Regions from separate parts of the Marinomonas sp. 63XJN7_7_ISO-PGPR-S23-202 genome, predicted to be linked through region 3. Evidence: predicted binding sites of a transcription regulator. Region 3 holds the regulator's gene; each other region holds the start of a gene.
The links. The regulator FNR, encoded in region 3, switches genes on or off when oxygen is low (the NO sensors DNR and NnrR bind a similar motif). The targets are predictions, from matches to a motif close to TTGATNTANATCAA.
Positions count from the first base shown of each region.

Region 1 (10,869 bases), 2.3 Mb from region 3:
ATAATATTTGCTCAGAAGGTACCTCAATAACGACAAAACGATCCAGCATAGGCACCCACAACGAGCCTAGATAGTAATCTTTTCCCGAAATGGTTTTCTCGGTTATTTGGACTTGGCTTTTGTCCTGTAACAGGGAGGCAATATCGGCTTGTTTGATCAAGTTGATCGCGGGGGACTCCCCTTTAGCCTGAATAACACCTTGATCCGTCACCAGCATGGCTCGGCCGCTTTTCCCTATGGTCAGTTGTTTGACCATATCAATCAGCTTATCGACTTTAATCGCTAATCCTGCCACGACAAGAGGTTTGCCCGTTGAGGGATTCATCTCACGACTGCGGTAGTTAATATATAACTTTTGATTCTCATACTGCAGACTGAGCTCGTAGTCTTTATTTTTCGCTAAAAAATTAGGATAGAACGCTTTGTAAGGGTAATCAGCTAGAGGCGTGCGGAAAAATTTTTTATCGTAACCTAAATATTCCAAACCACTTTTCATATTGACCACATAAAATGTCGAGTCACTGCCGGATAACTGCTTAATGTTGCCTAGCTCATCCGCCACTAAAGGTAATCTTGATTCGTTTGCCCCTTTTTTTACCCAGTTGGCAATAAACTGGTCATTGGTCATTAACTTAGAGGCATTAATCAGCGGGGAAATTTGTTCGCTTATACGAGAAGAGAGACTGTGCAGTCGATTGGGCAACAACTCTTCTTTCAGTTGTTTAAGATCTGACTCCACTGAGGAACTGGCCCAAAGCCCTAATAACAAGGCCCCGATGGCGACCAACAATACAGATAACGCGATAAACATTCGACTTCTAACAGAAAGAACTTGCCAACTCATACACTATCCTTAGATACCTATATCCCTTAAACCTATTAAGCAAAGCAATCAACCATTGGTGAAACGTCATCAGAGATGAATTATTTTAACGGTTTGATACAAAACGTTACTCAGAACCATATGTTAATAGCAAATAAATGCTCATTCGTCACGTAAATTGAAGAAAATAAGATAAAATACAGCATCTTATAAGATAGAACGGGGCACCATCTTAAATAAACGAACCATTAACGTGGAACGGAACAAAGAGTAACTACTGTCATACTCGAAGACTTCAGCCCCCTCTGCAGGCAAAACGCCCCAAATATAGCCACAACTCATTTCTAAAAAAAGCAAAGATATCTTAATAAATGAATAATTGTGCAACCCTTGATGACTCCCTACTATCAAGGCTTAGCTAAATTGATTATAAAAATACTGCGGAGCCATATCCATGATGAATACGCATGTGGACGTTGATACCCCTCTCTCGAATAGAGCAATCTCTGATAAGAAACTCGTCAAGTTGGTTGTTGCCTCTTCCATTGGCAATGCGTTGGAATGGTTTGATCTTATCGCTTATGCTTTTTTTGCACGTACCATTTCTAAGCTCTTCTTCCCCACAGACAATGCCACCCTATCACTGATGTTGGCCTTGTTTGCCTTTGCCATGTCGTATTTAATTCGCCCTCTTGGTGCCATTGTCATTGGTAACTATGCCGATAAAGTTGGTCGTAAATCCGCAATGCTACTCACCATTTGGTTGATGATGGCAGGCACATTTTTGATCGCGGTGATGCCGACGTATCAAACCATTGGCCTGCTTGCACCAATCGGTATATTAGTCGCTCGTTTACTACAAGGTTTTTCCGCTGGCGGTGAGTTTGGTAGTGCAACGGCGATGTTGGTAGAACATTATCCTGAACGCAAAGGCTTTATTTCGAGCTTTATGTTTGCGAGCCAAGGGTTGAGTGGGTTGTTAGGTGCAGGATTTGGGTTGCTATTAACCACCACATTGACCACAGATCAACTTGAAGGCTGGGGGTGGCGTGTTCCTTTTATCTTTGGCCTTTTAATCGGCCCAATTGGCTTGTATATTCGCCGACATATTGAAGAGGCTGGAGAGTTTTCACAAAGCAAAGAAGAGAAAATCCCTCTCGTCGAACTGTTTGCCTCCAACAAGCTTGGCATATTACTCAACATTGGAGCCATGGTTCTGTCTACATCCGTGACTTACTCCATCATTTTCATGCCGACTTATACGACAAAATACCTTGGTCTAAGCAATTCTATTGGCTATGGTGGCACGCTAATCAGTTATACCGTACTTATGGTACTCACCCCTTTTGTGGGGATTTTATCAGACCGTATTGGCCGTACTCGCTTAATGATAACAGCAGGCTTACTCTTTTTTATTAGTGTTTGTCCTGTGTTTTTCTTACTGTCCCATCACCCAACATTGATTATGCTCGCAAGTGTTTTATTCTGGTTGAGTATTTTAAAGTCCATGTATTTTGGCGGCTTGCCTGCCTTGATGTCAGAGCTTTTCCCTACTCGAGTTCGCGCGACGGGTATGTCGCTTAGCTATAACATCAGCACCACGATATTTGGCAGCTTTACGCCCTTTCTATTGGTCTGGACGATCAGCGCAACTGGAGATGAGCTAGCCCCCAGTTATTACTTGCTCTTCACCAGTTTTATTAGCTTGATGTCGCTTATGGCAATCCGTAAGTACTTTACAATACGCTAATCCCATCATAAGGCGCCATAAAATAGGCGACGTCATAGTGAGGTCGCCTATTTTAGGATGGTGCAGATATTGATATTTGTTATCTCTAATTAGGCCAGTGCTCACCAAGATCCCAAAACACCCCAGCGGCTGATAACAGCCCTTGTTTTACAATACTCTCCAGAAGATGTTCGTCTGGCGCATGCTGCTTACAAGAAGGATAGGAATGAGGCATCCAAACCGTCGGCAATTCTAATACATCGGCAAAGCAGTGATTGGGAATCGTGCCGCCCAAGTTGGGTAATACAGTGACCGTTTGCCCCAACGATGTCTCCATCGATGTTTTCACAAATCCGACCCAAGGGTGTGCGGGGTCCAACCGTGTTGCATTGTAGCCACCTTCATAAAGGACTTTCACATCCCCTAAGCCCTGCTCTTCAAGAAAAGCAGTCAAATTAGCCACCAAGTTTTGCCAATCGGTTCCGGGGACAATACGTAAATGACACACGGCTTCGGCGACATTTGGAATAACACCAATAGGCTTGTTAATGTCACCCGCCCCCAACGCAATCACTTCAAGTGTATTGCAACCAAATAAACGCTCGCCGTCGCTTAATTGAGCCTCCCCCCATTGATCATTCAAAACGGGATCATTCGCACTGCCACCAATGGTTAACTCGCGCATCATCTCTGCGGCAACACCATCAGGCAAAGGCGCCCGTAAACAGGTAGCGGCGACTCGACCATCAGCGGTTGTTAAGCTGGCTAACGCATGCTGTAAACGTATGGCAGGGTTAGTAATAACACCGCCCCAGTTTCCAGAATGACGATCACCATTGCCCGTTTCACAACGCAACCGAAACTGACAAACACCACGAGAACCTAAAAATATCGTTGGTGTGCGGGCATTAAGACGGGGGCCATCGGATGCCAAAAACACATCGGCTTGCAGTGAGTCTTTGTGCTCCCGGCAAAAATGCTCCAATCCTTTTGAGCCAATTTCTTCGCTCATTTCGAACAGCACTTTGATGTTGTAACCCAGTTTACCTTGGCGTGCCTCAAGAACAGACGCTAGCGCCATAAGATTAATGGTATGCTGGCCTTTATTGTCTGCCGTGCCACGACCAAAGATTTGCTCACCAATCTGCGACAATGTCCACGGATGCGTACCCGCTTGCCACAATTCCGCCTGCCCATTCGTGACGTCTCCGTGCCCGTAAGTTAACAGTGTTGGTAACGCATCGTCTTCGATACGCTTAGCAATCAATAAAGGCGGGAAAGATTCGATAGGATTCGGGTAAATCTCACAGTCAAAGCCCAACGCCTCTAAAGTGGGTTGAATCTCCTCAATAAGGTAGAGATGCAAATGACTACTGGCCTCAGGGTTTTGGCTTTCAGTAGGAAAACGAACACGGCGTGTTAACGTGTCGATAAAAAGCCCCTCTTCTAGCGTCTGCGCAGCGAGTTGCAATGCCAATTGTCGGCCTTGACTGGAAACATCACTCATTTTTTCTCCCAAAATATCGCTTTAAATACGACATTTAGCTTAAGATGGGAGAAGCTTTACAACAATTATTAATTATATAACCGAGGCTTCGATAAAGTAGAAAGCTGATGCACGATATATCACTCAAGTACTTTCATGCCGTCGCTAAAGCAGGCTCTCTTTCGGCCGCATCAGAAGAACTGCATGTGGCCGTTTCGGCCATTAGTCGCCAAATAACCCAGTTAGAAGAAAAGCTACAACTGCCGCTTTTTGAACGCAAAGCCAGAGGTATGTCACTCACCACAGCAGGCGACATTCTCTATACTTACTCGCTTCGTAATGCCTTGGAATTTAAAAATGTCTTGGCAGAAATGAAAGGCATTAATAATATTCAACAGCAGTCCATTGCGCTGGCATGCCCTGAAGGCATGGCATGGGATTTTTTACCCCATGTGGTTGCCCAGTTTCGCCATGCCTACCCAAGCGCTCGTTTTTCGATCCAAGTCGTCGGTTCCAGTAAAGCCACGCAACTGGTCAAAGAGGGGAAAGTGGATGCCGCCCTAACCTTCAGTTTACAACCAGAGCAGGGGGTAGAAGTCACATTACAATGCCCTTCCCCCGTGGTGGCATTATTATCTAACAACCATCCTTTGGCTGAAAAAGCCTTTCTTAACATCAAAGATTTAACCGAATATCCTTTGGCATCTTCAGAGCCCGGCACAACCTTAAGCTACTTATTGGATATAGCCTGTCACGTTGAAGGCATTCACATTGCCCCTGTTCTGACCAGTAGCACAGTCGGAACAATTTATACCTTTGTATCAGAAAGTAGCGACGCCATTGCCTTATGTGGCGAGCTCACAGTGGCTCGTCGAGCCAAACAAGATAACCTTGTTATTCGCCCCATACATGCTCCCTCACTAATGCAGAGGAGTTTACAGGTACAAGTAATGTCACGGCGCAAACTCTCTATCATTATGCGCTACTTTTTAACCTATTTAAGTGATCTACTGACACAACAAGCACAGTGATATAAATACACTACAAGCCATAGCGTTCGATTTTTTTCAGCAACCCTTGCCGTGATAATCCTAGCTGACGAGCCGCTTGGCTGCGATTGTCATCACTCGCGTCTAGCGCTTGACGTATTAAACGAATTTCCAGCTCACGAACCTGCTCTTCTAAGGTTTTGTCGTCCGGCAATAGACTATTGGCGGTCGCTAATTGCTCCACGTTTTTCTGTGCTGACGTTTCGGGATAGAGTAGTTGAATATCTTCTAAGGTAATGCGACCTTGTGGGCAGATGGATACCACGCTGTCTAATGTGTTTTTTAGCTCTCGTACATTGCCGGGCCATTGTTGACGACGAAACCATTGCATTGCCTCGGTTGTGAGTTGTAACGCCTTTGACTGCTGAGACTGTAAGCGTTGTAAAAAAGCTTGTAACAGGATGGGCACATCTTCCAGCCGTTCCGCCAATGCCTGTGTTTCGATATTCACGCCCTTAATTCGATAATACAAATCCTCTCGAAAGGAGCCATCACGAACTTTTTCGACCAAATCCGCATTGGTTGCCGAGATCACTCGCACATCAATGTGTTTTTGTTCACGACCACCGACGGGGAAGAACGTCCCTTCTTGCAAGACTCGTAACAGTTTCACTTGCATAGGCAGCGGCATTTCACCAATTTCATCTAAGAACAAAGTGCCCTTATCCGCCAGCGCTAATAATCCCACCTTGTCTTTCTCCGCGCCGGTAAAAGCCCCTTTCACGTAGCCGAATAATTCACTTTCTAATAATTCAGCTGGGATCGCCCCACAATGCACTGAAATAAAAGCATGATTGGCTCGCAGGCTAGCATCATGCAGAGCACGGGAAATCACTTCTTTGCCAGTACCAGAAGGCCCTGTCACCAAGACTCTTACATTGGTCGGTGCAATACGTTCAATCAACGCTCGAACTTTCTGCGCGTTTGGGGAGAGACCTAAATAACTGGCGGCCCCCGTCGGCTGCTGAGTAGACTGTTTAAGCTGGCTAATTTCACGTTCCAATGTGGTTTTCGTAATGGCTCGACGTACCACAACGGCTAACATATCAGGGTCAATTGGCTTAGCGATAAAATCCCATGCGCCAAGGGACACCGCTTTCAAAGCCAGCTCGCGATCCGCATTGCCAGTAATGATAATCACTGGGCGCCCCTCAAAATCCGCCATGGACTCCAAAGTAAGTTGCGGATCAAAGTGTGGCGGCATGGAAAGATCCAACAGCACTAAATCGGCATCAAACGAGGCCAGCACCGCACGGGCTTCATCCAACGTCCCCGCACCTTGAACCTCATAATCTTGCCTGGTCAACCAACGACCCGCTAATTCACGAAAAGCTGGTTCATCATCCACTAAAAGTATTTTATTGGTTGCCATAGATTTCATCCATTGTTGATACTGATTGTTTATTAGATTGGGAACAGGGAAGGCTGAGTTCAAATGTCACTGGCCAGCCGAGATCGTTTCTGTGTTGAATCTCACCATGATGCGCATCAATTATCCGTCGCACAATGGCGAGTCCCAGCCCACTACCCCCTGCTCGTTTCGTCACAAATGGCTGAAACAAGGACGTTTGCAACGCGGCATCTATCCTAGGCCCATTATTATGTACTCGTACCTGTACAAACTGCGCGTTCACTGTTTTCGCTGTAATCAGCAAGCGCGGATCCGGTTGGTTGCGCAAAAAAGACACCGCATTATCAATTAAATTGTTGAACACTTGTTGTAACCGCTGGGGATCGGCTTCTAGCACTAGGTTCTCTTCAATCTCCATATCCCATTGGATCCCTCCCAACTCGGTTTGCGCCAACATATCTTGGATCAAATTTCCTATTGATATCGAAACGGGTTGCAGTGACAGCCCGCCTGAATACACCAACATATCACTGACCAAACGGTCTGCACGTTTTAACTGTGTCTGGATATGTTGACGAATGTCGGAGGACGTATCGTAAGCCGCCATGGCAATAATATTGAGGGGATTACGCAACTCATGGGCCATGGCTGCCGACAAGCCCCCAAGCTCCACTAAATGCTTCTCGTCTGAACGTTTTCGCTCGGCTTCGGCCAGAGCCAGTGAGCGCTCCAATAAGCCACAACTGGTCGAAAATAAAGAACCAAACACCTCGGCGCTCAAGCGCATTCCTGGACTGGTATCGCCCCATCCAACAAGGCTATAGTGCCAACCGTTCTCTCCTCGAGAGACAGCCAAAGAAAGCCCTCCTTCCGTGTGTGCATTAAGCTCAAGAAGAGAAGGAATGTTTAAACGAATCAACACACGGTGTCTTATCTGTCGTGAGAGTAAGTGTTCACCAATTTTCACTAGCTCTTGCCAATCTTGAGCCTGGTTGAGTTGGGTAGACCAGGTTTCTAGGACGGTTTCATTAAGCGCCGCACCAGGGTAAATCAAACGGGAGATCAGACGACTCAGCGGTTGGTAAAGCAGTGTGGCAAGTAGCACCACCACCAAGGAATAGAGCCAAAGTTGCCAACTGGGTACATTGGCTAACGCTTGCAATCCAAGGCGTCCAGACACCACACTGATGACGGCAATCAAGCATAAAATGACCAACATCATCGCGACCCAGAGCAAGGCGCGGTTAGCGAAGGCATTCACGGCTAAAATTTGATAGCGCACCACAGCGTAGACTAGCAAGAGCAAATAGGTCGGTAGCAAGAGCATGGGATAAGGAAACCAGCCAATACCAAATGAGGGAAAAACAAAACTGGTTGCAAGTAATAGTCCCCAGGCCCCAACGCCAAACATGGCCAAAATCGAGCGGCGCTTATTGCCTTTATGTCGATACCAGCCATATAACAAGACACCATGGGCCAATACCCCCAATAACACGGTGTACACCAAGTTTCCAATGCCACTACGGGTAAAAATGAAGAATGAATCCACTTGCAAGGTTTTGGTCGACGCACCGCCTTGTATCCACCAGCTCCATAGCACCACGACAACACTCGCCACATAAAACCACGGAATAGACTGCGACAAGCGCGTTAACCAAGGGGTTTGTGCTGGTCCCGAGTTCACAAAACGAATAGCAAAATGCAAAAAGAAAGTCGGCATAAAGGGGTTGGCGAGGATGATACTCACCCCCAGCACGTCATAGCCCTGCAACATAGCGACATGACCAAAGCACCAAATGGCCATCATAATGGCAAATCCGGCTAGGGCTTGCAGATCGTATTGCTTTCGAGCCCGCCATAATAACCATGCTCCGACCAAGAGGCCGCAGACGCTGCATAACAGCATGGCAATTTCGAGCATCAAAGAAAATGTCATTGTAAACCTCGTTTACACCTAAACAGAACAAAAATCGTAAACATTGTTTACACCTATATCAAGCATAAAATTTTTCTTCTTATATTTCATAAGGTTAAAGACAATTCACAGACTGGCATGGGCTTTGCTATATGCAGAACAAATAATTGATTTATCTCAATACTTCTTTAAATAATAGGATAACCGCCATGAATAATGCTTCTTTTATGACCGAAATCATCGCTTTTTCCATCATCATTTGCTTGGCAATTGCGCCGCTTGCGATCAAAGAATTGTCTAATAAAAAGTCTTAATTCACCGTTCTCATCCTAACGGATAAGCCAAGGTTTTAAGGGGCTTATCCTCCTGTTCACTGCTTTATTAGGTCAATATATGGAACATCTAAACACTGAGATGCTATCGCGAGTGCAATTCGCCTTTACCGTTAGCTTCCATATTATATTCCCCAGCATCACCATAGGGTTAGCGACCTTGATTGCGATCTGGGAAGGGTTATGGCTTAAAACCCACGACCCTCGCTATTTGCAACTTGCCAAGTTTTGGATTAAGCCTTTCGCCATTACCTTTGGTATGGGCGTGGTTGGCGGCATTGTTATGTCTTACGAATTTGGTACCAACTTTTCCAAATTCTCTGAGATAGCGGGGCCGGTGCTTGGTCCACTCTTGGTATACGAAGTACTGACGGCCTTCTTCCTTGAAGCCGGTTTCTTAGGTGTCATGCTGTTTGGCTGGCAACGGGTTGGACCAAAAGTACATTTCATCTCGACCCTTGTTGTGGCAATTGGTACCTGGATATCCTCTACTTGGATCATGGCCGCCAACTCCTGGATGCAAACCCCAGCAGGCTATAAAATCGTCAATGGCGTGTTTCATGTAGATAGCTGGATGGATGTTATTTTCAATCCATCCTTCCCTTATCGCGTTACCCACATGTTGTTGGCTTCGTTTATCACCGCCTGTTTATTGGTTGCTGGTGTGAGTGCTTTTTACTTATTGAAAAAGCAACACACGAACTTCGCCAAAAAAGGACTATCCATGACCATGTGGATGTTGCTGGTGTTGACACTGGTTCAAGTAGAAGTGGGCGACCAATCAGGGCTTGAAGTCAAAGAACATCAGCCTGCCAAGCTCGCCGCTATAGAGGGGATTTGGGAAGCAAAAGAGAGCAACGTTCCGTTACTACTCTTTGCCATCCCTAATATGAAAACCGAACAAAATGATTACCAAGTCGGCATCCCGCATTTGGGCAGTCTCATTCTAACGCACTCTTTTGACGGCGCCGTCACCGGTCTTAAAGCCTTCCCTAAAGAAGACCGACCATACGCTCCCTTGGTATTCTGGTCGTTCCGCGTCATGGTTGGTTTGGGCATCGGTATGGTAGTAATTGCCTTAGCGGCTTTGGTATTGCGTCGCAAAGGCAGATTGTATGAAAACAAATGGTTTTTACGTGCCGTGGTGTTTTTCACGCCAATGGGGGTCGTTTCTACCATTGCTGGTTGGTATGTTGCCGAAGTGGGACGTCAGCCCTGGGTGGTTTATAACCTGGTTCGTACCGTCGATGTGGTGTCTCCATTGCCCGCGCAGCGTGTCCTTTTTACCTTGATCGCCTTTGTTATTATCTACAGTTTATTGGGGCTTGTTTACTTGTACTTCATGCGCAAACTCATCCGCAAAGGGCCACCCAAAATGGCCACGCTTGAAAAGCAACTTATTGGTATGAATGCGCCAGGTTACGCCCTTGCTTGGGTAAAAAACCTTAAACATGAAGATCATCATCCGGAAGGAGAGAAATGATGGATTTACCCTTATTTTATTTCTTGGTTCTAGGCTTTGCTATCTTCATGTATGTCTCTCTAGATGGCTTTGATTTAGGTATTGGCATCTTATACCCCTGGTTCGATAAGCCAGGGGAGAGAGATCATCTAATGCAGTCCATCTCACATGTCTGGGATGGCAACGAAACCTGGATGGTGATGGGTGGTGCGCTGTTATACGGCGTCTTTCCAGCAGTGTATGGTACATTGCTGTCAACCTTGTACATCCCCTTGATGCTGATGTTGTTTGCTTTGATTTTCCGGGGGGTCGCTTTTGAATATCGCTTCAAATCCGATCGTTCTCGTGCCTATTGGGATCTTTCCTTTAGCGCAGGTTCTGCGATTGCCGCTTTCTGCCAAGGGCTTGTATTAGGCACCGTGGTACAGGGCATTCCAGCAGACTCCAGCTCCTTTTCCAGTCTGCATTGGATCACGCCCTTTACGGTCTTCACCGGCTTTGCGGTCATGGCAGGCTACGCCATGTTAGCGGCCTGTTACTTATTTATGAAAAGCCGCCACGACATCCAAGCCCATGCGGCCAACATTGCCAAAACGCTATTGGTCACCGTACTGATTGCCATGATTGTTGTCAGTGTCTGGACTGTTCTTACCCAGCCTTATATTTATCAGCGCTGGTTCTCGGGTATGAACTTTGTTTATCTTGCACCTTTGCCTTTGCTC
Region 1 is NZ_CM149677.1:4,831,843-4,842,711, forward strand. Features, by position in the region: gene AC0VYG_RS22250 (methyl-accepting chemotaxis protein) at 1-844, opposite strand, end outside; gene AC0VYG_RS22255 (MFS transporter) at 1,278-2,573, shown strand; gene AC0VYG_RS22260 (M20 family metallopeptidase) at 2,659-4,059, opposite strand; gene AC0VYG_RS22265 (LysR family transcriptional regulator) at 4,167-5,069, shown strand; gene AC0VYG_RS22270 (sigma-54-dependent transcriptional regulator) at 5,080-6,459, opposite strand; gene AC0VYG_RS22275 (ATP-binding protein) at 6,446-8,374, opposite strand; gene AC0VYG_RS22280 (cytochrome ubiquinol oxidase subunit I) at 8,747-10,168, shown strand; gene cydB (cytochrome d ubiquinol oxidase subunit II) at 10,165-10,869, shown strand, end outside.
Region 1: the regulator FNR is predicted to act here: its motif matches at 8,521-8,534, upstream of AC0VYG_RS22280 (cytochrome ubiquinol oxidase subunit I).

Region 2 (10,869 bases), 2.5 Mb from region 3:
TCGCGTAATAAGCGAATGTCAGGGATGCCCTTGCGTAGCATAAGTACTCTATCCAATCCCAACCCCATAGCAAGGCCCGTATAGTGTTCACTAGACCAGCCATTTCGATCAAGTAAGGCGGGATCTATGTTGCCACACTCGCCTATTTCGACAAGTTCACTCTGATCAATGTTGCCTTGTTCAATGGCATCCAGCTGCACACCGTTTTGGGTATATGGATGGGGTGAGGTGGAAATTTCCACTTTATGGTTGGGTAATAAGGTGCCCATTAATGCGGCAATACTGTCATGCAAAATCTGTTCGTCACTGGCTTGGCTTTTCGGCAGGACAATCCAGATATCCAGTTGGTGGGGCTCAGCACTGTGCCAGCGATCAATGCAGTCGCGACGATAGACAAGGCCATGACTTAATAATCCAAGTGACTCTGGACGATAATGTCGCCAGCTGCTTAACCAAGCGGGAACAGCGCTAGAGGTTTGCGTTCGTAGCATTAAATCTTTATTGACATAACGGCTATAGCGACTGTCTCTGGAGGCACCATCGTCGGGATAGCCAAGGGCGTCATAGTTTTCGTAAACGGGCACTATGGGGTTGGCGTTTAGCCTTTGAATGTAACAAGACCACAGGGATTGGATGGCGGTTTCGGCCTCGCTGATGAGCTGTTGCATGGCATGAATGCCTTGCTTTGGGTTGGTTAGGTCGCGTAGAGAGAGTGCCTTAAGCAGTTGTTCGTGGGTGAGATATTCGTAGGTTAAATCGTTGTTAGTAGACATAGTTATGCTCCATAAATCCAAGATAAAAGGTGAAAGTCGTCTTTTTTGGATTCCTCCGAGTCGGGACTCGGAGAGAGCTTGTCTATGAAAGGTTATTTCAAGTAGAACAAAGCCGCCGGGTCCAGTGTAGGGACTCGGAGGCGGATAAATCGATGTGTGCGTGCTAGTAAATAGTTCATGATTTTATCCTATCATAGGGGCTTTATAAGTGCTAGTAAATAAATTGAGTGTTTTTTGAGATAACTAATTTTTTAACATACTAATTTTTTGGATGTTAGAGTCATCTAAGACAATATCAGGTCTAGAGCTTCGCTTAATTGATTTGTTTGAAATTGCATTATAAGTCAGTGTTATTAAGCGTCTTGGAGAACTGCTTAGGTTGGCCGTTGAGGAATGTAATAAATTAGTATGCATCATTTTTATTGTCCCTCTCTTATCATCACCATAGCTTATTCCATTTCGATCAATCCAATACTTTATATCTTCTTTTAAAGCATAAATTAACTTATGTGGAGTGTCTTTATAAGAAAATTCAGTGTTTTTAATATTAGATTTATGAGATTCTAAAATATATTGAAAACTACCGTTATCTCGATAAAAATCGTCTAAATAAATCAATACATTCACCATATTTGGAAGAGGGATGTTATCTTCGTTATGATAGGTTGGAAAATCTCTATGCCAACTCCATACCCCTCCACTAAAAGAACTTTTTAAATTTATTCCAAATTGAAATACGTACACATCTTCACCTAATATATCAATCACCTGACTTAATATCTTAGGGTTTTTAATTATAAGGTCAAAGTAACTCATCTCAATATGAGGATTTGCTATACTTCTAGGTGTGATTCCATCTAGTTCATATATAATGTGAAATCTATCTGGATTATTTATAATAAAATCAATTTTTGATATTATTTCATCAATTTCTTTTGGATGTAAGGTGTGTTCACCATTAATCAATCCTTGATCAAAAAAATCTTTTGTCATATTTCCTCCTGAATAAATTGAAAAGCAATAAAAAAACAACCACTAAAAATGAGTATGATAAAAATAAAAAGTTATAGATCAATATCAATGTCATAAAAATAGAAACAAAAAAAGCTAAAAATCTGAAAGGTTTTTTTAGCTCTATTTTAATATATGAGAATATTAATAAAACATATATTAATGAAAATATAGCTCCTACTTGAGAAACCAAAGTGTTGATATCTATATGACTATAAAGGATTATAGATGTAATAAAAACAAAAATAAAAGTCGATATGGATTGTATCTTAATTTTAGAGTACCTTGTAACATCCTTTAATAAGGAAGTCATACCAATATTCCAAGTGACGATATTTCCTAAAACAGCCATAAAAATTAAGATGATGGGAAATATCGCCATTAAATTTAGACTGCTGTTATTTTGTATTAACCATGATAATGAATTAGGGTCTATCTGACTCTTTGTGTTTTTCATTATTATATAAATAAGAAAAAAATATACAGCCATAGCTAAAAATGAACCTAAAACCATAGTAAAAAAATATTTAATTTTTTTACTGCCGAATCTGCTACTAATAGACGGCATGTTTTCCAAACCAGCAAAGGCTAGAATTGTGACTAGTAAAGCTGAGTAGAAACTGTGAGGTGTAAAATTATTCATATCATTTTTTTCAATTCCTTGAGTATTTAGAAACAATATTAAAATCGAGAAAAATACAAGAATGACAATTGCAAATTGCACTATGCTTAAAAATGTAAAGCGGAATGTATTTATATAAAATGAAAATAAGAATATAAAAATGCAAATAACAAACTCACCATTTCTTTCTAAATCAAAAAAATAACCGGTAATTTTGGAAGAAAACACTCCAGCAATAGGTAAACCAATTGCCAGAGCAGAAGATAACAAAATAGGTATTATGTTTTTGAATTTTTCTCCAATGAAATTTACTACCAAATCATCTAAACTAGACATTGATAGAACTGAAATTCTATAAAACATGAAGCTAAAAAAAATAGAAAACAAAAAGCCGATAAAAATAATTAAATTTACATAGCCTCCAGCATAATAAAGCACCGAGCTTGGAATAAATAAGATGCCTGCGCCTATAATAGATGAAAAGGATAGCGCTGCCCCTGTGTGAAGACTGATAGATTTAGGCATAATTATTTTTTTTGGATACTCCGCTACCAAAGTTTATTTTTTTTCTCGCTGCATAACTTCTAATTTCATTTACAGCTTCAATACAGCGATCATATGAAACTCCTGAGTATGTATTAATGTATTCCCTAGATACCTCATCAATGTCTAACGGCCAATCACTCTCTGCATTATAATTTTTTGATTTTGGAAATAATTTCTTCCCATAAAAATTATTTGGCAAAGGAAGTATTGGTTGGGCTTCAACATCGTTAATAAGATCTTCATCAATGATTTTTTTTATCCAATTTATGGTTGTTGTTAATGTTTCTTCAGTTTCGAGATCTGTTCCCAAAACAAAAGATCCGTAGACGGCAATATTGTGAGACTTAACTATTTTAAGAGCTTGATAATTTATATCCACACTATCCTTTATCCCTTTCATATCCTTAAGGGTTATATCACATCCAGACTCAAGACCTATATTCATTTTATATACACCGATATCCTTAAGTTGTTTTGACAATTCCGGAGATCGAACAATATCTAAAGCTTGCTCATAAATAAAAAATAAAGGTTCAAAACCTAAGTCTTTTGGTTTAGATTCATGTACTTCATTAATGAATCTTGAAAAGCTAGTTAAGCTATCACAGACCTCATAAAAAATTTCGGCCCCAACCTGACGATTTGCTATTCTAACTTCTTCCCAAAAAATATGAGCTGAAGAAAAGCTTACATCTAATAACATATCACAATGTTTACATTTTATATTTTCATTTGCTCTATTACAGCCCCGAGCACGATTCATTGTTGTAACCCCTTTTGGAGTAACACCACAATGAAGGTGACCAAAAGATGACATGTAATTATCTAAATAGGCCTTCCACATATAAGGTGGGTACAATGTTCTATCTATTATTGGAAATTGATCTAAAGCAGTTTTTCGGTTTTTCGGTTTTTTGTTTTTTCAAAAGGATAGTTGAGAATAGTAAGTGCTTTTTTGTCTTTTTTAAAATTAAATCCTAGAATATCACCACACTCATTTCTATATGTTAAGCTAGGAATGCTCTCAAAATCTCCTTCATCATACGCTAACTTTTTTAAAAGCATTTCTAGCGGATGCTCTCCATATTCTGCTCCAATAACGAAATCAATGTACGGCCGATTTTTTAATATATTTTGAGATAAATGTGCTGCCTGATCGTTTCCTAGTAAAGTATAAGATTGTATTGACTTCGAAAATTTTGCAATATCTAAAGCTGTTTGGTACGAGGTTGCTAAAACTCCGATACCTACAATCCATGGTTTTTCTTTTTCTATTTCATCTAACACTGCTTGTAAGCCAAGAACACCACTATCCCGACAAATAATATTTAGATTAGGCATTCTATTCTTTAACCAAGTTCCCAAGGATAGAATGTTAAGAGGAGGAAAACTGTAGTCATTAGCGATTGATGCCATAGACTCATCATTACCAGCATTAACTAAATAAACTAGTTTTTTCAATTTAAAAATCCTTTTTTTGATCTTATCAAATTCCAACCTATAATAAAATTGATCAAAAAACAAACTAAATCGATAAAAAATAGAAATAAAAATGTATACTTTTCTATTTTTAGAAATAAGGACACGTCTCGATTTTAGGTGCCTGAAATTTATGTTTAATGCATGATGTCAGGCTACGAAGAGTAGCTAATTTTAGGCCTGACATCGGATTTGTGGTTAGCTTAGAATGATTTTTGTTGAATTATTATAATGACTTAGGTGCGGTTGGTTCTGAGTAATCTTCTTGTTGAAGCGGATCTTGTTCTGCTTTTCCCCACTGTCTTTCCAATGGCAGTACACCTGCCCATACTGGCCAGTCGTTATCGGCTGGGTCGTCAACGGGAGGTTCGGCGCGCATTTTGACGGAAGCTTCGTCGATTTTGATTCGAACCACGCCCGTGGCTTTGATTTCCTGTTCGTTCACTGGGCGTAGTGTTTCCCAGCGGCCAGGGCTGACTTTGTCTAAGAAGAGTTTGAACTGGCGAACTTTTTCTTCTTGGTCCTCAATACGTTCTGGTACGCCAAATAAGGTGACGGAACGATAATTCACCGAATGGTGCATGGCAGAACGTGCCAATACCAAACCATCCAATAGACTGACGTTAATGCAAACTTTTTCAGGCTCGTCGATTGGTCCTTTGACATTGCGCGCTTTGGAATGGGCGTGCCAGTAGAAATAATCACCTTCTCGCCAATGACTGGTGGGCGTAACGAAGACTTGGCCGTCTTTGGTTTGCCCTACATGACACATTAACGCCGCATCGATAATGTCCAGGGCTAGGTCTTTATCGTAGGAAGCGCGGTTTGGGCCGCGCTTTACTCTGCTTAATGACGTTTCTGTGAGTGACTGGCTCATGAATTATCTCCTTGTATCTTGTTAGATGGCTAGCTATAACAAGACTTTAGAGAAATCTGGCTTTAATAAAAATAGCCAGAATGAAGATAAATAAGCAGGCCAGATTATGAAGCACGCGGTAGCCAGTTTGCGCTTCTCTTTAAGTGAAGATGCGCCCTATTACCAACAATTGATTGAGCAAATCCAGCAAGGCATTGCGTCTGGGCAATTATCTGTAAACGATAAATTGCCTTCGTCGCGGGCCTTGGCATTGTCCTTGGGCGTGTCTCGGAGTACGACGTCCAGAGCCTATGAACAGCTCATCGCCGAAGGGGTTCTCGTTAGTGAGCAAAAGCGTGGTGTATTTGTTGCGGCGACTACTATTCGTAGCATAGCAGCGCAATCGGTCAGAGCTACGTCGCCCATTGAATTAGATAAGATGACCAATGAGGAAAAGTCGGTCGAACAAGCGTGGCTAGCCTTTGACTCTGGGGCGGATGTGTCTGTCTTTCCGAGTAAAGAGTGGGCTGCTAGTATGCGCCGCAGCTGGTTAAAACCGGATTGGAGGGTATTAAATGGTGATTATGAATCGGGTTTGCCAGCGCTGAAAGAAGCAATCAGGGACTACCTTTATCAAGTTCGAGGTTTGCAATGCTATTCTGAGCAAGTATTCTTGACAGCGGGTAATCGCGATGCTTTGTTACAGCTGCAACATGTTTTCGTCAATGTTGCGAAAAAAGCCAAATGGTGGGTTGAAGATCCCACTTATTTGCCGATAATCGAGACACTTTCACAACAAGGAAACGTTGGTCTTCTGCCCATGGACGATGATGGCGCCCGTTTGCAATCTGCAGACGGTTCTAGCTTTTCTCCAAATAATGTCGCTGTGCTGACACCCGGCCGACAGTATCCTTTAGGTATGACAATGAGCTCGCCAAGACGGCAAGAGTGGATTCAGCGTTTACAAGATCCCTCCTCTTCTTGGTGGTTAGTAGAAGATGATTATGACAATGAGTTTGTCTATCAGGGGCAAAGTAATGTACCGCTCATGCAAACCGCGAGTTTGCATGAGGTAGCAAAGGAACGTTTGTTTTTTATTGGTAGCTTTTCCAAGGTGCTTTTTCGCGGCCTGCGCTTGGGTTTTATTATCGCCCCTTTGAAGCATATTAAACAATTGGCAAGGAGCCAGAAGTTGCTAGGTTCTTCCGTCTCTTTACCCATACAGCCTGCCGTAGCGGATTTTATGATTCAGGGGAACTTTGGTCGACATATGAATCGTATGCGCCGTTACTATCGCTTAAAGCGAGATGCCTTGCTGGTACTGTTGGAGGCGAGTCTTGTTCCTTGGTTTGTTTGGCAACGACCAAGTGGTGGAATGCATGTTTTGATTGAATTGGCACCGTGTTGGTTTGATGAGCCGCATGGCCCCGTTGAGCAGACAGAGGAAGACGAGTCTAAGGGCCTGAAACAACCGCTGTGGGATGAGGTCATCGCGGCGAGGATGAAAGAGCAAGGTTTCCTGTTATCGACCTTGTCGAACTACTTTGTAAACAAGCCTAGCCGACAGGGATTCATTCTCGGGTTTAGTAGCACACCAGAAGACGTCATGCGCGTTTTGGTGCAAGCGTTGGCTGAGGTGTGTAGAGAAATCTGTCCTAAAGATAGGCACATTATATTGTAAATAAAATGTCGTTTTGTGTTTTATAAAAAGGATTTTTGAAAAAAAATCGTGAAGAAAGTGGTCTCAAAGGCTACACTGGGGTTTGTGCCGTGGGTATTTTTTGTTATATTCCGCCCAACAAATACAAATAAAAGTGTCAGCTGCCTGTCTACATTATTTATACAGCGGCTTATTTATGGATTTATAGCAATTTTTTGGAAAAAAAAGTGAACAAATGTAGCACCTTATTCTCTAAAATAGAGTCTTTTACTACACAAATGGCCTTTTTTTCGCTAGTGGCTTTTATGTGCTCTTTTTTGACGTTTTGTTTAGTGTCTGATGCCTTCATTCCATCGTATCTCATTGTTCTTCAATCCCAAATTCTAGACGCGTTGCTGTCAATCAGCAGCGTTTCTGCTCTCGTTATATTGGTTGGATACCTGTTGACATTGACAGGTATCAACTTTGCTCGCTGTCAAATGACCACCTTATTGGGCTGTTCTCCTGCTCGGATCATCGCGAATGATCCTCAGGAAGCTAGGTGTAGAGCTATCTCTTTCAGATTTAGGTGATCCAATAACACCATTACTTCGTTAATAAGAACTAACGAGGTAATGGTGGTTTAGTGCTGTTCGCAGTGCTTGGAACATCTTTGCTGAAATGCCGGTAATGTATCGGTTTTTTCGTTCTGCTTCTTGATGGGCAAGTTGCAGTGTTGTGAACCTCAGGGTTAGAGGATGATTCTCTTGTTAACTCGTATCCTAAGTAAAATCGCTTTGGCGATAACAGTGGCGTTACTCGCTGGTTGTCAGGGTGGCGTGCTTGATCCTAAAGGGCAAGTCGGTATTGAGGAGAAGCAACTTATTATTGTTGCAACTGTTCTTATGCTGCTTGTTGTAATCCCTGTGATCTTTATGACACTTTATTTCGCTTGGAAATATCGTGAAGGTCGCAATGAGATTTACCAACCAAAATGGTCGCACTCTACAAAAATTGAAGCTATTGTTTGGGCGATTCCTATTATCATTGTCATTATTCTTGGCGTGATCACTTGGAAGTCAACCCATGCATTAGATCCTTACAAGCCTTTGAAATCGGATAAAGATCATATCAACGTTCAGGTCGTTTCGATGAACTGGAAATGGTTGTTTATCTATCCGGATCTTGGTATTGCTTCGGTGAACGAGCTGAGATTCCCAGCTAACGTTCCTGTGTCATTTAAGATAACGTCTGAGGCAACAATGAACTCGTTCTTCATTCCTCAGTTGGGTAGTCAAATTTACTCGATGGCGGGTATGGTGACTAAGCTTCATTTGATTGCCAATGAGCCTGGTACCTATAAAGGTTATTCGGCTAACTATAGTGGTCCTGGCTTTACGGGTATGAAATTTAATGCCATTGCCATGGATAGCGAAGCGGACTTTGATAAGTGGGTTGAAGGTGTGAAAGCTGGATCTATTAGCGGCGTGAAAAACAACGGCATCTTAAATCAGAGTTCTTACAATGAACTTGCTAAATACAACTTACATGCTCACGTTTATAAGCCGACACCGGTTCAATATTATAGTTCTATTCAGCCTGGTATTTTCATGAATAACGTTATGAAGTTCATGAAAGATTACGGCACGGTGGATATATTGAAAGGTACCTCTTTTGATGTCCCAATGATGCGTCAGATGAAGAATAGCAATATGAATCAAGGTGGGATGGCACACGGTGAAATGAGCCACGGCTCGTCTGAAGATTCATCTCACAAGATGCATATGGAGGGAGACAAATAATGTCTATTCTAGGCAAACTTTCTTTGGACTCAATTCCATACCACGAACCTATCCTAGTAACAACCTTCTGTGCTGTTGCTGTGTTGGCTTTGGTAATTGTGTTCTTGATCACTCGCTATAATAAGTGGGGGGTTCTTTGGAATGATTGGCTAACGTCAATCGACCATAAACGTCTTGGTGTCATGTACATTGTACTGGCCTTGATAATGTTGCTGCGAGGCTTCTCAGATGCCATCTTAATGCGTACTCAGCTTGCGCTGGCTACTGATGGTGACCCAGGTTATCTGCCTCCGCATCACTATGATCAAATCTTTACGGCTCATGGTGTCATCATGATCATCTTTATGGCGATGCCATTTATGATTGGTTTGATGAACATCGTAGTGCCGCTGCAGATTGGTGCCCGTGATGTTGCCTTCCCGTTCCTAAACAACTTAAGTTTTTGGTTAACGGCTGGTGGCGCCATCCTAATCAACATTTCTTTGTTTATCGGGGAGTTTGCAAAAACAGGGTGGGTGGCGTATCCGCCATTGGCTGGTTTGCAGTTCAGCCCGGACGTGGGGGTTGATTACTATATTTGGGCATTGCAGATATCGGGTATCGGTACAACACTGACTGCCGTTAACTTCTTGGCAACTGTGTTCAAAATGCGTGCCCCTGGTATGAAATTGATGGATATGCCGATCTTCACTTGGACTTGTACTTGGGCCAATATCTTGATCGCGGCATCTTTCCCAATTTTGACTGCTGTATTGGCACTATTGACGCTTGATCGCTACTTGGATTTCCACTTCTTCACAAACGAAGGTGGTGGTAACTCAATGATGTATATCAACTTGTTCTGGGCATGGGGTCACCCTGAGGTGTATATCCTGGTGCTTCCTGCATTTGGTATCTTCTCTGAAGTGGTATCGACCTTTACGGGCAAGCGTTTGTTTGGTTACAAGTCCATGGTATGGGCGACAGCATCGATTTCCATTCTGGGTTTCATCGTATGGCTTCACCACTTCTTTACCATGGGTTCCAGCGCCAATGTCAACGCCTTCTTCGGTGTGATGACAATGATTATCGCGGTGCCGACGGGTGTGAAATTGTTTAACTGGTTGTTCACTATGTACCATGGTCGCCTTCGCATTACGGTACCTGTTCTGTGGACACTTGGTTTTATGGTGACCTTCACCATCGGTGGTATGACCGGTGTATTGCTTGCTGTACCTGGTGCGGACTATGTATTGCATAACAGCTTGTTTTTGATTGCCCACTTCCATAACACCATCATTGGTGGTGCGGTCTTTGGCTATTTGGCTGGTTTTGCATTCTGGTTCCCGAAAGCGATGGGCTTCCACCTTAACGCTAAGTTAGGTAAAGCGGCTTTCTGGTGCTGGTTAATTGGTTTCTTCTTAGCCTTTATGCCTCTGTACGTATTGGGCTTCTTGGGAATGACGCGTCGTCTAAACCATACTAATAACCCGCAATGGGATATGTGGTTATACATAGCATTGATCGGTGCATTGGTCATTATGGCCGGTATTATCTTCCAGCTTCTTCAGTTGTATGTGAGCTTCCGTGATCGTAAGGACAACTTAGATACAACAGGCGATCCATGGAATGGACATACGCTTGAATGGTCGACTGCGTCGCCACCACAAGTGTATAACTTTGCTGAGATTCCAACGATTCATGATATCGATGCGTTTACTGATATGAAGGAAAAAGGCACCGCCTACGTTCGTAAAGACCACTATGAGCCAATTCATATGCCTAAGAATACTAAGGCCGGTATGGCGATTGCGGGATGCGTTACCGTCATGGGCTTTGCTCTTGTCTGGCATATTTGGTGGTTAGCGGCTCTTGGACTATTGGGAGGGTTTATTTCTTTGGTGTCTCGAGCTTATACCTCTGATGTGGATTACTATATCCAGCCTGATGAGATCATACGTACTGAGACGGCGCATTTAGACAGTAACAACGTGGCTAAGGGGTAATCATGAGCACGACACATATGAATGCACATATTGCTCACGATGAGCACCATGATCACGATCCAGCACCTCATAACGTGTTCGGATTCTGGTTGTACCTGATGACGGACTGTTTATTATTTGCGTCTCTGTTTGCCACCTACGCTGTGCTCTTTATGA
Region 2 is NZ_CM149677.1:99,980-110,848, forward strand. Features, by position in the region: gene srmL (PheS-related mystery ligase SrmL) at 1-773, opposite strand, end outside; gene AC0VYG_RS00475 (phytanoyl-CoA dioxygenase family protein) at 1,017-1,766, opposite strand; gene AC0VYG_RS00480 (APC family permease) at 1,747-2,931, opposite strand; gene AC0VYG_RS00485 (hypothetical protein) at 2,924-3,769, opposite strand; gene AC0VYG_RS00490 (hypothetical protein) at 3,838-4,413, opposite strand; gene AC0VYG_RS00495 (pyridoxamine 5'-phosphate oxidase family protein) at 4,658-5,308, opposite strand; gene AC0VYG_RS00500 (aminotransferase-like domain-containing protein) at 5,415-6,968, shown strand; gene cyoA (ubiquinol oxidase subunit II) at 7,685-8,728, shown strand; gene cyoB (cytochrome o ubiquinol oxidase subunit I) at 8,728-10,713, shown strand; gene cyoC (cytochrome o ubiquinol oxidase subunit III) at 10,716-10,869, shown strand, end outside.
Region 2: the regulator FNR is predicted to act here: its motif matches at 7,397-7,410, upstream of cyoA (ubiquinol oxidase subunit II).

Region 3 (10,869 bases):
AATGAGAAAAGAACACGTCCGCATGAAAGTGGTGGTCGATGCAAAAAATAATTTTGTTGGTGTCATCAGTCTAGAAGACTTGTCAGAAGATGCTTTTATCAAGCACGTGGCGAATGGCTATGCTCGCTCAGAGCTACTTGTTGCAGACTTAATGAAACCAAAAGACAAAGTTCTCGCCCTATCTTACGCTTCACTAAAAAATTCAGATATCGAATCTTTACTTTATAGCCAACGTGAAACGGAAGGTCAGCATTTACTCGTTATTGATGAAGACACAAAAACCATCCGCGGCTTGGTTTCTGCAAGCGATATCACTCGCCAACTGCGTTTAGATATTGACGTTGCTTTCTCTAGCTTTAAAAACATCTATAAAATTGCTTTATTAGGCGAAAAATACAACAGCAAAAAACTTAGGGTTGCCTAATAGAAGATAAAGCACCTTACTTTCAAAAATAAGGGGTTCAAAGTTATGCTTTGAGCCCCTTATTTTTTACCCCTCTCTTTTTTGGATCCAATAATAATAAGACTCACCTTCTTGCTCTTGTTTCACCAAAGTATGACCTAAAAATCGACAAAAGTTGGGGATGTCTCTGGTTGTAGATGGGTCAGTTGCCACCACTTTTAACACCTCAAGCGGCTCTATTTTTTTCATTTCCACGTGCAGCATCATGACGGGTTCTGGGCACATTAATCCGCTAGCGTCTAATAATGAATGGTGTTTCATAATCTGATCCTCCGACTGGTTACCCCTATTATAAACCTCCATGTCAGCTAGACAAACTTTTCTGACAACCAACGCTCAACCATGCTAGCAACCATTGAAGCCACCTGCTCTTGCGTTATCGCCTGCTTTTTGAGTGTCTTAAAATCGTGATCCGCCCCTTCAACCCACATAATATCGATATTCTTGTTGAGTGTTTGCTCCAAAACCCAGTCTGGCTTACCAAACACATCTCTTGTCCCTTGAATAATCAAGCATGGAACATCAACAGAATCCAAAAACGCCAAACGATGCTTCTCCGGTTTACCAGGAGGGTGAAAAGGAAAGCCAAAGCAAATAACACCCTTCACTCTGCTATCCGTTGTCAGTTGCGTCGCCACTCGCCCTCCCATCGATTTACCCGCAACAATGAGTGGTTCCGAGGTACTAAGGCTCTCCGTAAACTCTGGGATCAACTTATTGAAACGCGGTGGTGGACGCTTTTTGCCAGTGGCTTCTTGTTCGCGCATATAGGCAAAAGTCACGGGTATGACAGGACAGCCTTTTTCTTCTAGCTGGCGTTTAATATATTGCAAAAAGCCATTTTTTGTATGACCAGCTCCTGCTCCATGAGCAAGATAAATAGGAAGTGTTTGCATGGATGTATCCCAATACTAAAAGCGTATGTTTTTTAATCTGAATAAAAATTTCCCTATTGAACCGTAAGATTTTTATTTTGACCTTAAAACTTTGATCCAAGTCATACGAACAGAATCCTCATAAGAGTAAACTGCCATTAGAAAATTTAATAGGAAAATATCATGATCTGGGATCCATTACTCATTCAAAAATACAACTTATCAGGCCCTCGGTATACCTCCTATCCGACAGCGCCGTTGTTCGATGCCTCCATTAGCAAAATTGCTCTCATCGACAGAATGTTACGACCTTCAGACGCCCCAATCAGCCTATACTTCCATATCCCATTTTGCGCCCACCTCTGTTACTACTGCGCCTGCAACAAAATTGTGACAAAACAATACGACAAAGGCGAGGAATATGTGGAACTACTTGGAGAAGAGATACGCCTACGTAGCTTAATGATTGATGCTAATCGCCCCGTGACACAACTGCACTTTGGGGGCGGCACACCAACCTTTTTGTCTGAACCACAGTGGCAACAATTATTTGATGTCATTAATCGACATTTTTCTTTGATCACAGACGGTAGCCAGGATTATAGCGTTGAGATTGATCCCCGCGAGATCAGCAAATCAAAACTAACCCTCTTAACAAATATGGGAATAAATCGCGTCAGCATAGGGGTTCAGGACTTTGACTTATCTGTCCAAAAAGCCATTCACCGAATACAGCCAGTTGAAATGGTAGAAGCGCTCGTCAATGACTGCCGCGAACTTGGCATACGCTCTATTAACTTTGATTTAATTTATGGTTTACCGTTCCAAACTTTAAACGGCTTTAAAGAGACATTGAACACCGTTTTGAGATTGCAGCCGGAACGTATTTCCGTCTTTAACTACGCCCACTTACCAGAACGGTTCCCAGCTCAAAAACGGATTCTAGACAACAGTTTGCCTTCTGCAGAAATGAAACTGCATATTCTAAAAATGACCATTGATACATTAATAGAATATGGCTACGTGTACATTGGCATGGATCATTTTGCTAAGCCAGATGATACCTTGACGGTTGCTCAAAAAGAAGGCAAATTACAGCGTAATTTTCAGGGGTACACTACCCATGCAGATACGGATTTAATTGCCTTTGGGGTATCCGCAATCAGTAACTTAAGCGGCGTTTATATCCAAAACCATACCGACCTGTCTCTTTATCAAAATAGCATAGAAAATGGTCAGCTTCCTATAATGAAAGGTTACATCAGTGATAATGATGATAGAATTAGACACAGAGTCATTATGACACTTATTAGTCAATTTAAATTAAGCTTTCAAACAATAGAACAAGAGTTTAACATCCACTTTAGAGAGTACTTTGCAGTAGAACTTGCCAAATTAAGGCAGCTTGAAGCGGATGGCATTATTGAAATTATTAGCCATCCAGAAGATACTATTATAAAAGTAACAGACAGAGGACGATTACTTATTCGCTGCGTATGCATGGCGTTCGATAAGCATTTGAACAGCGTAGTCAAGTATTCGAAAGTAATATAATCTAGGGAGAGTGAAATGCCCGCAACAACACACACACAATCACGTTTCAGCAGCAAGCTATCTTCTCAATGTCAAAATTGCAGCTTAAGCGCACTATGTTTACCCATTGCTCTGGCAGACGAAGATATCAATCGGCTAGATCAAATCATTGAACGCAAACGTCCCCTAAAAAAAGGGGAAGTGCTATTCCATCAAGGCCAGCCTTTTAGTTCTGTCTTTGCGGTAAGAACTGGCACCTTAAAGACTTTTAACATTACTTCCTCTGGGGAAGAACAAATCACTGGTTTCTACTGCCCTAGCGAGTTGGTTGGCCTAAGTGGTATTGATGATAATACTTACCCTATTTCTGCTAAAGCATTGGAAACGACCACTGTGTGCGAAATCCCATTTAGTCATTTGGAGAACCTTTCCTCACAAATTCCGTCCCTCAAACACCAGGTGTTCAAGGTAATGAGCCGTAAAATCGGCGATGACCAGCAAATGATGGTTCTTCTAGGCAAGAAAAATGCCGATGAAAAAGTGGCCTCTTTTCTGCTTAACCTATCAAATCGCTTTAAAAAACGCGGCTATTCTGCAACATCCTTCCGGCTTTCCATGTCTCGTGGTGAGGTTGGCAATTATTTGGGCTTGGCAGTCGAAACCGTTAGTCGTGTAATCACACGCTTCCAAAAAAATGAATTAATCCAAGTAGATGGCAAAGAAATATCCATTATTGACCTTCCAGAAATGCAAAAACTCGTGGGAGTTGCGCCTGATTGTGGTAAAATAGCTCAGTTTTGAACTACAAACTAGGCGCACTTTGATTATGCTTTATGATGATTTCTACGTTAAGTCATTAATTCGTTCTGTTGAAGACTGGCCAAAGCCAGGCATCAACTTTCGAGATATCACTCCTATTTTTAGCGACCCAAAAGGTATGCGCATGGTGGTCGATGCCTACGTGCATCGCTACATTACCAGCGATATTACTCATATCGCTTGTATTGATGCTCGGGGCTTTCTCATCGCAGCAGTACTTGCGTATGAACTACAAAAGCCGCTGATTTTGATCCGTAAAAAAGGGAAATTGCCTGGCAAAACCATTTCACAAGCATATGACTTAGAATACGGTTCCGCTGAGCTGGAAATTCAGGAACACTCAGTAAAAGCAGGCGATAGTGTTTTGTTATTTGATGACCTGATTGCCACAGGCGGCACTCTATTAGCTGCTATTGAGCTTATAACGAGCCAAGGTGCAGAGGTTAAAGAAGTGGCCGCTATTATTGACTTGCCTGACTTAGGCGGAAGCCAAAAACTCCAAGATAGAAACATACCCGTTTTTAACCTGTGTGCATACGAAGGCGATTGACTGCGCATCTGTCTCTCTTTCTAAAGACTGAAGCTTGATGCACGAGAAAATCAATCAATAAAAAAGGTGGCATTAGCCACCTTTTTTATTTATGCACCTTTAAAAAGCCACATCGGCACCGACAGAAACGCCATCATTACTTTTTTGACGCTGACCACTTTTGTATATGGCCTCTGTCGCACCATAATTAACAAAAACACGGGTGTTGTGCGTTGCCATATACTCGAGGCGAGCGTTATAAGTATACATATGATCCAATCGAGAAATCGTTAGCACCTCAGGAGAATAATAACCCGAAGCGTATATGCTTAAACGATTTGCCATAGGGAAGGTATAACGATACCAACCACCTAACGCAACCGCCAATGCAAGATCATTATTTTCGCCTTTTAAGTCAGAATCTAGAGCATAAAGACGCGCTCCCAGTCCAACCTGCAATGGACCAGTCGCATTTGTGTCCCGAATACCCAGTCCAGCATAAAGTGAAGAGGTATCTTTATCCGTATCGTGCGTTCCCCCCGCATCGATTGAAAAAGGGCCTGCATCAATACTAGCATCCGCCTTCAACAAATCGTTTCTTAAGTCCACGCTAGCATTAGAAGCCAATACCATGGAAGAGCTTAGCAACCCTGCGGTCAACAATAGTGCTTTATTGCTTAGTTTCATTAGAACTTTCCTATAGTGAAATAATATTCAATTTATTAAATGCATCTTCTGATTGTTTTAAGCCTTTAAAGTCAAACAGATCATTATCAGCAAGATGGGAAGGCACCACATTCTGCATAGCGGTAAACATAGAATCGGCTCTTCCCGGATAATCTTTTTCCCATTGCTGAAGCATATCTTTAACCACTTGCCTTTGCAGGTTCTCTTGTGAACCACATAAGTTACAAGGAATAATGGGATAAGCCTTCAGATCAGCAAACGCTTGAATGTCTTTCTCCTTACAATAAGCTAATGGCCGAATAACCATATGCTTTCCATCATCGCTTAACAGTTTAGGCGGCATAGACTTTAACTTACCACCGAAAAACATATTTAAAAAGAGCGTCTCAAGTATGTCATCTCGGTGATGACCTAAGGCAATTTTAGTCGCGCCAATCTCTTCCGCAAACCCGTAAAGTGAACCACGACGTAAGCGAGAACATAAGCCACAAGTGGTCTTACCTTCTGGAACGATTTCTTTGACGATGCTGTAAGTGTCTCTCTCTAAAATATGATAATCGACACCCATTTCGTCAAGGTAGGCTGGTAACACATGCTCAGGGAAACCGGGCTGTTTTTGATCTAAATTCACAGCGATGATGCTGAAATGTATGGGGGCGCTGGCTTGTAAATTTCGTAAGATATCAAGCATAGTATAAGAGTCTTTACCGCCAGACAGGCACACCATCACCTTGTCACCTTCTTCAATCATGTTAAAGTCAACAATGGCCTGACCTGTCAAGCGTCTTAGACGCTTTTGCAGCTTATTAAACTCAAGTTTTTCTTTCGGTTTGTTAGATAAATCCATTATGTACACGCTATAAACTAAATGCCGCTATCTTACTATAATCATTATTTTGTCGCATTAAAAAAGCAGCAACTTGATAAAAAGCTTGCACATCATTAACGCTTTGACAAGCTATCAACAAAATGCAACTTAGTCCCGCACAGCTTGCAAATATACTCAGTGCCTTTTTGTGCTCTAGTATGACGCTGTTTGGTGAAAGTATGCGTTTGACAATGACATTGGTAGTAATAACTGTGTTTTGGAGGAGGAACATCGAAGCTGTGGGTACGTTGTGGCGAAAGTCCATACACCTTGTGCATCACAGCCTGCCATTCTTTACCATGCGGTCGCACATCATTTCCGTATATCTGAAATACAATAATATGAGCAACCTCATGGGGCACAACCGTGTCCAAAAAATCCTGAGGGTTTTGCTGGTACATATACGAATTAAAGCGCACTTCATTTTTATGCAAATGCGCAGTGCCTGCTGCTCGACCCTTTTGCCGTAGATTCACATTGGGTAACTTAAACTCAGTACCGAAGAATTGATTTGCTCTGCTTATGCAATCGGCAACTTTTCGTTGTATCGTGGCGAGAGGCTGTTTTGGCGCATCAGACTCATAGGCTTCATTACTCATATCGAAAGAAAGTTGGCTTTTTGCATACATTGGCCCTATTCCTCGTTTGTTCTTACGTCATGCATGATGGTTAACAATTGGTCTGCGCAAGAAGAAATTGCTTCAACGGATAGCCCTGTTAAACGACTCAATGAGGCGACATTGCTCGGTTTATGCTGTTGTACTAGTCGCAATTGACGATCAGACAAGGGATTATTTTGATCCCGACTTTTCCACGCTTTTAATTTGTGCCAATCCGTCAGTTCCTTATGAAGCCTATTCTCATCTAATATTGGATAATAACGCTCATGGGGCAAAAGTATTTGTTCTTCCCCCTTCAATACTCGCTTGGCCTTTTGATTCATGTGCACACAAAAAGTGGTTGAATGGTCTATTTTGATATAACCAAATCCAATTAAATGTCGAATCACCGATTTCCATTGTGTGTCGGTAAACTCTCTACCTTTCCCAAATAAAGGCAGCGTTTCACCATGAATTTTCATAACCGCTTTGCTGCGTTTTCCAAGCAGAACATCAATAAGCACCGAGAAAGGCTGGATCCCTTTTGTATAGTAAATAAGAGAAAGCATTTTTTGTGCCGCAATGGTTGCGTTTTGCTCAGAAGACGGCGACAAACATCGATCACAGTGCCCACAAGGCCCAATCTCTTCCCCGAAATGTGCGAGAAGGTTTTTGCGTCGACATCCTCGACTTTCAAGCACTTTAAAAAGTGCACTCAATCGATCATGGCTTTCATCATCACCAAATTGTTGCGCCTGTAGCATATCCTGAAGCCCGTATAATAATAAAGACTTTGCAGGCTTACCATCCCTGCCAGCACGACCAACCTCTTGAAAGTAGGCCTCTGGGCTGCTCGGCAAATCGTAATGAATAACAAAACGAATGTTGGCCACATCAATGCCCATACCATAGGCAGTGGTTGCCACCATAATGACACCAGACTCATTAAGAAAACGCTGATGATGCGTTTGTTTATCCTGTTCTTGCATTGCCGCATGGTAAGGCAAGCTGGTTAATCCAAGACTCTCAAGCCAACTTGACAATTCTTGGGTTTTTTTCCGTGAGCGACAATAAATAATGCCCTTTTCACCCGCCATTTCATGATGCAAAAAATACAGTATTTGTTGTTTAGCTTTACGCTTTTGAGCTATTTGAATCTCAATATTCACCCGATCAAAGCTGTTTTTTAATAATAAACACTCACTGATTTGTAGAGAATTTTTAATAGTCTGAATCGTTCTTTGATCGACCGTGCCGGTTAACGCGATAATCGGAACCTTAGGAAAAGTGGCGCGAAGCCCACCAAGTTGACTGTATTCTGGCCGAAAGGCCTCTCCCCATTGAGCGATGCAATGGGCTTCATCGATGGCAAAAATAGAAATTTGAATATCTTTTAAAAAACCCATCACGGTTGGCTGCACAATTTTCTCAGGCGACATAAAAAGCAAATCCACTTGATCATGCCGCAGCGCCCATACCAAATCGTCTTGCTCTTCAATATTTAAAGCAGAATTAAAAAAATAGGCGTTAACACCTGCTTTTCGGAGCGTTTCTACCTGTTGCGCCATTAACGACAAGAGTGGGCTAATGATAATGCCAATACCCTCTCGTATTAATCCTGCTGACTGGTAGACTAAAGACTTACCACCGCCAGTAGCGGCCATCAATAAAACATCATTACCCGAACAGAGGGCATCAATGGCTTCCTCTTGCAGGGGACGGTAGGCTTGGTAGCCGAAACGGGAAAGTATTGTGTGTTTGCTTATCATAAGAGAATTATCTCTCAAGTAACGCTATTGTGCATCGATTTTCAGACGCTTTTTCGCTAGAATTCGCCACTTAATTCGCTTATATCACTTTTAAAGTTTTAGGAAGTCTCATATGGCACACCAACCTCTTGATGATCTTGAGTTAGATACAATAGAAACCTTTTTAGAATCCGATCGAGTTCATGAAGAATGTCAAAATTTCGTAATGGCTCATGGTTTTTTAACCGCTCTGGCCATTTGCCCCTCCCAGTTTAATGAGGAACAGTGGCTTCCTGTCATTTTTGAGGAAACCCCAAACTTTGAAAGCCCAAAAGAAGAGAAGCAAATTACTCAGCTAACGTCTCGTTTATTTGTTGATATCCAAAAAGAGCTTGAGTCAGAAGAGGGCTTTCTTATTCCATGCGAATTAGAAATGGGACCAACACCAGAAGAGCTAAGCGAACTTCAAGAATGGGCCACCGGTTTTATGGAAGGCGTCTTCATGACAGAAACATTCTGGTTTGAAACTGAAAAAGAAGAAGTAGTGGCTGAACTTTTGCTGCCTATTATGGTGGCCTCTGACTTATTTGACGATGAAGAAGTAATGCAGATCAGACAGAGCGAAAAACTCACTCAATCCTGTATTGAACAAATTCCTGAAGTCGTAACAGATCTCTTTCTCGTGCTGAGAACCGAACCGGAAAAGCGCCCAACACCTGCAGCATCCAAACATGCTAACAACAAACAAGCAGGCCAAAAATCCAAAAATAACAAAAAGAAAACAAAACCCAAGAAGCATTAATAGCGGAACAACGCTCTAACCTATAAAGATAAAAGCGATGATCCTCCTCAAGTATTATCGCTTATTTTCGGACTCTTTTTTTCTTATCGCGACAAATGTTATATCATCTATCTGCTCTGAATGGCCTTGGTATTGAGATAGCCTATTCTTTAGATCATCTTGTGCTTGAGCTAAATCGGCATTGGCATAACAGACCGAGACTAGCGCCTCCAAGGACTCTGCTCCTAGCATCTCTCCAGCCTCATTTTTTAACTCAGAGACCCCATCGGTCGCGATAACTAAGGTATCTTCTGCAGCAATATTGAACTCACCTAACGTGCTATCAAACTCAGATGGCCCTAAAATTCCTAATGGCATGTGCATAGACTGCAAATAGTCGAGCTTACCATCTTGGCGACGGATATACGCCTTGGGCATACCGCCCCCCCAAAAGAACAAACGACCACCAGGCTTAATTAATACGATGTAGGCCGCGCAAAACATATAATCAGGCAGAATACTGATCAACATACGATTAATATGGCTTGCAAGCTTAGATATTTCTATGTGATCGTCTACAGCATCAAAAAACGCTTGCGCAACAGGTAAAGCTCCTATAGAAGCAGAAAGGCCGTGCCCGGTAAAATCTCCTACAAATATGAGACGTGCCCCATCGGAACGGGAATTCACTAACGCTAAATCACCATTGAAGCTGGCGGCAGATAATCGGGTAACTGCCACATTATGATCCGTGTTTTCACAACGTATTAGAACATGATCAAGCACTTGATGAGCCATTTTGTGCTCTCGCTCTATCATGGTTTTGTAATACACCAACTCTCGATTTTTTTGCGACATCTCTTGCACAAGCATCACCTGACGCTTGTGGCTTTCTATACGGGTATTGAATAAAGCTTCCTGGAAAGGCTTTGCTAAAAAATCATCGGCACCAGCATTGAAACATTTTTCCATCGTTGAATCAGAGGATTGTGACGATAAAAAAATCATTGGCACAAAACGACCATTTGCACTTAACTTAAGCTCTCTAATAAGGGCTAAGCCGCTTCCACCCTTAACAAGAACATCTAGGGTAACCAGATCGGGTTCCCACTCCTCGAAAAGATCAATCGCTTCTTGAAACGTCGTGGCCGTTTTTACATCTAGCCCATGACTCTTAGCGCACATACTAACAATTTCACGGTAAATCGGCTCGCTGTCGACGCACAAAAGTTTCATTGAAATGCCTTTATCGAATAGTAAAACGTTTATCAAAACGAGAAATCATCAAAATATTTTTGATGAAGTCATTGGCACCTTTTAATTCTATATTACACTCATCCCCTAAACTATTTTTCATGCTAAGCAGCATACCCAAAGCCGCACTATCCAAATATTCAACCTGACTCATATCCACACGAAAAGACATTGTCTGGCCGATAAAATCAGCATACGCGTCTTTAAATTCATTGAATAGAGAAAAATCAAAACTTCCAACAACGATAATATCAACACAATTATCAGCTTGATGATAATTTACTGTAATGCTCATATGAACCTTAATAACGCGAGTTATTACCCGCGTCCTCCTCCGTGGCAATTAGGTGAAGCAGACACATCACCTTGTCGTTCCGACCATTCTTCAGGGGTAAACAGATGCATTGCTAATGCGTGAACAAGATCCATTTGTTTAGATAATACACGGTACACTAACTGGTGACGCTGCACTAAACGCTTGCCAGAAAACTGGTCGCTGACCAAAGTCAACTTAAAATGCGACTCACTACCTTCCGGCACGTTATGCATATAGCTCTCGTTTTCTAAAACGAGATACTGAGGAGAAAGCGCTTCCATCAAGTGCTGCTTAATATCGTTTTCTATTTTCATTTTATTCCGGCCTATCATTTAATCTAGTCGTTTTAATACTATATTAACCCCATATTTCGCAGTCATATAGCATACATGTCATT
Region 3 is NZ_CM149677.1:2,570,249-2,581,117, forward strand. Features, by position in the region: gene AC0VYG_RS11830 (CBS domain-containing protein) at 1-424, shown strand, start outside; gene tusA (sulfurtransferase TusA) at 491-724, opposite strand; gene AC0VYG_RS11840 (alpha/beta family hydrolase) at 772-1,359, opposite strand; gene hemN (oxygen-independent coproporphyrinogen III oxidase) at 1,522-2,892, shown strand; gene fnr (fumarate/nitrate reduction transcriptional regulator Fnr) at 2,908-3,672, shown strand; gene AC0VYG_RS11855 (adenine phosphoribosyltransferase) at 3,698-4,240, shown strand; gene AC0VYG_RS11860 (YfaZ family outer membrane protein) at 4,340-4,906, opposite strand; gene ttcA (tRNA 2-thiocytidine(32) synthetase TtcA) at 4,917-5,753, opposite strand; gene AC0VYG_RS11870 (SprT family zinc-dependent metalloprotease) at 5,849-6,403, opposite strand; gene AC0VYG_RS11875 (RecQ family ATP-dependent DNA helicase) at 6,409-8,142, opposite strand; gene AC0VYG_RS11880 (YecA/YgfB family protein) at 8,255-8,923, shown strand; gene AC0VYG_RS11885 (SpoIIE family protein phosphatase) at 8,978-10,138, opposite strand; gene AC0VYG_RS11890 (STAS domain-containing protein) at 10,149-10,451, opposite strand; gene AC0VYG_RS11895 (BolA family protein) at 10,475-10,786, opposite strand.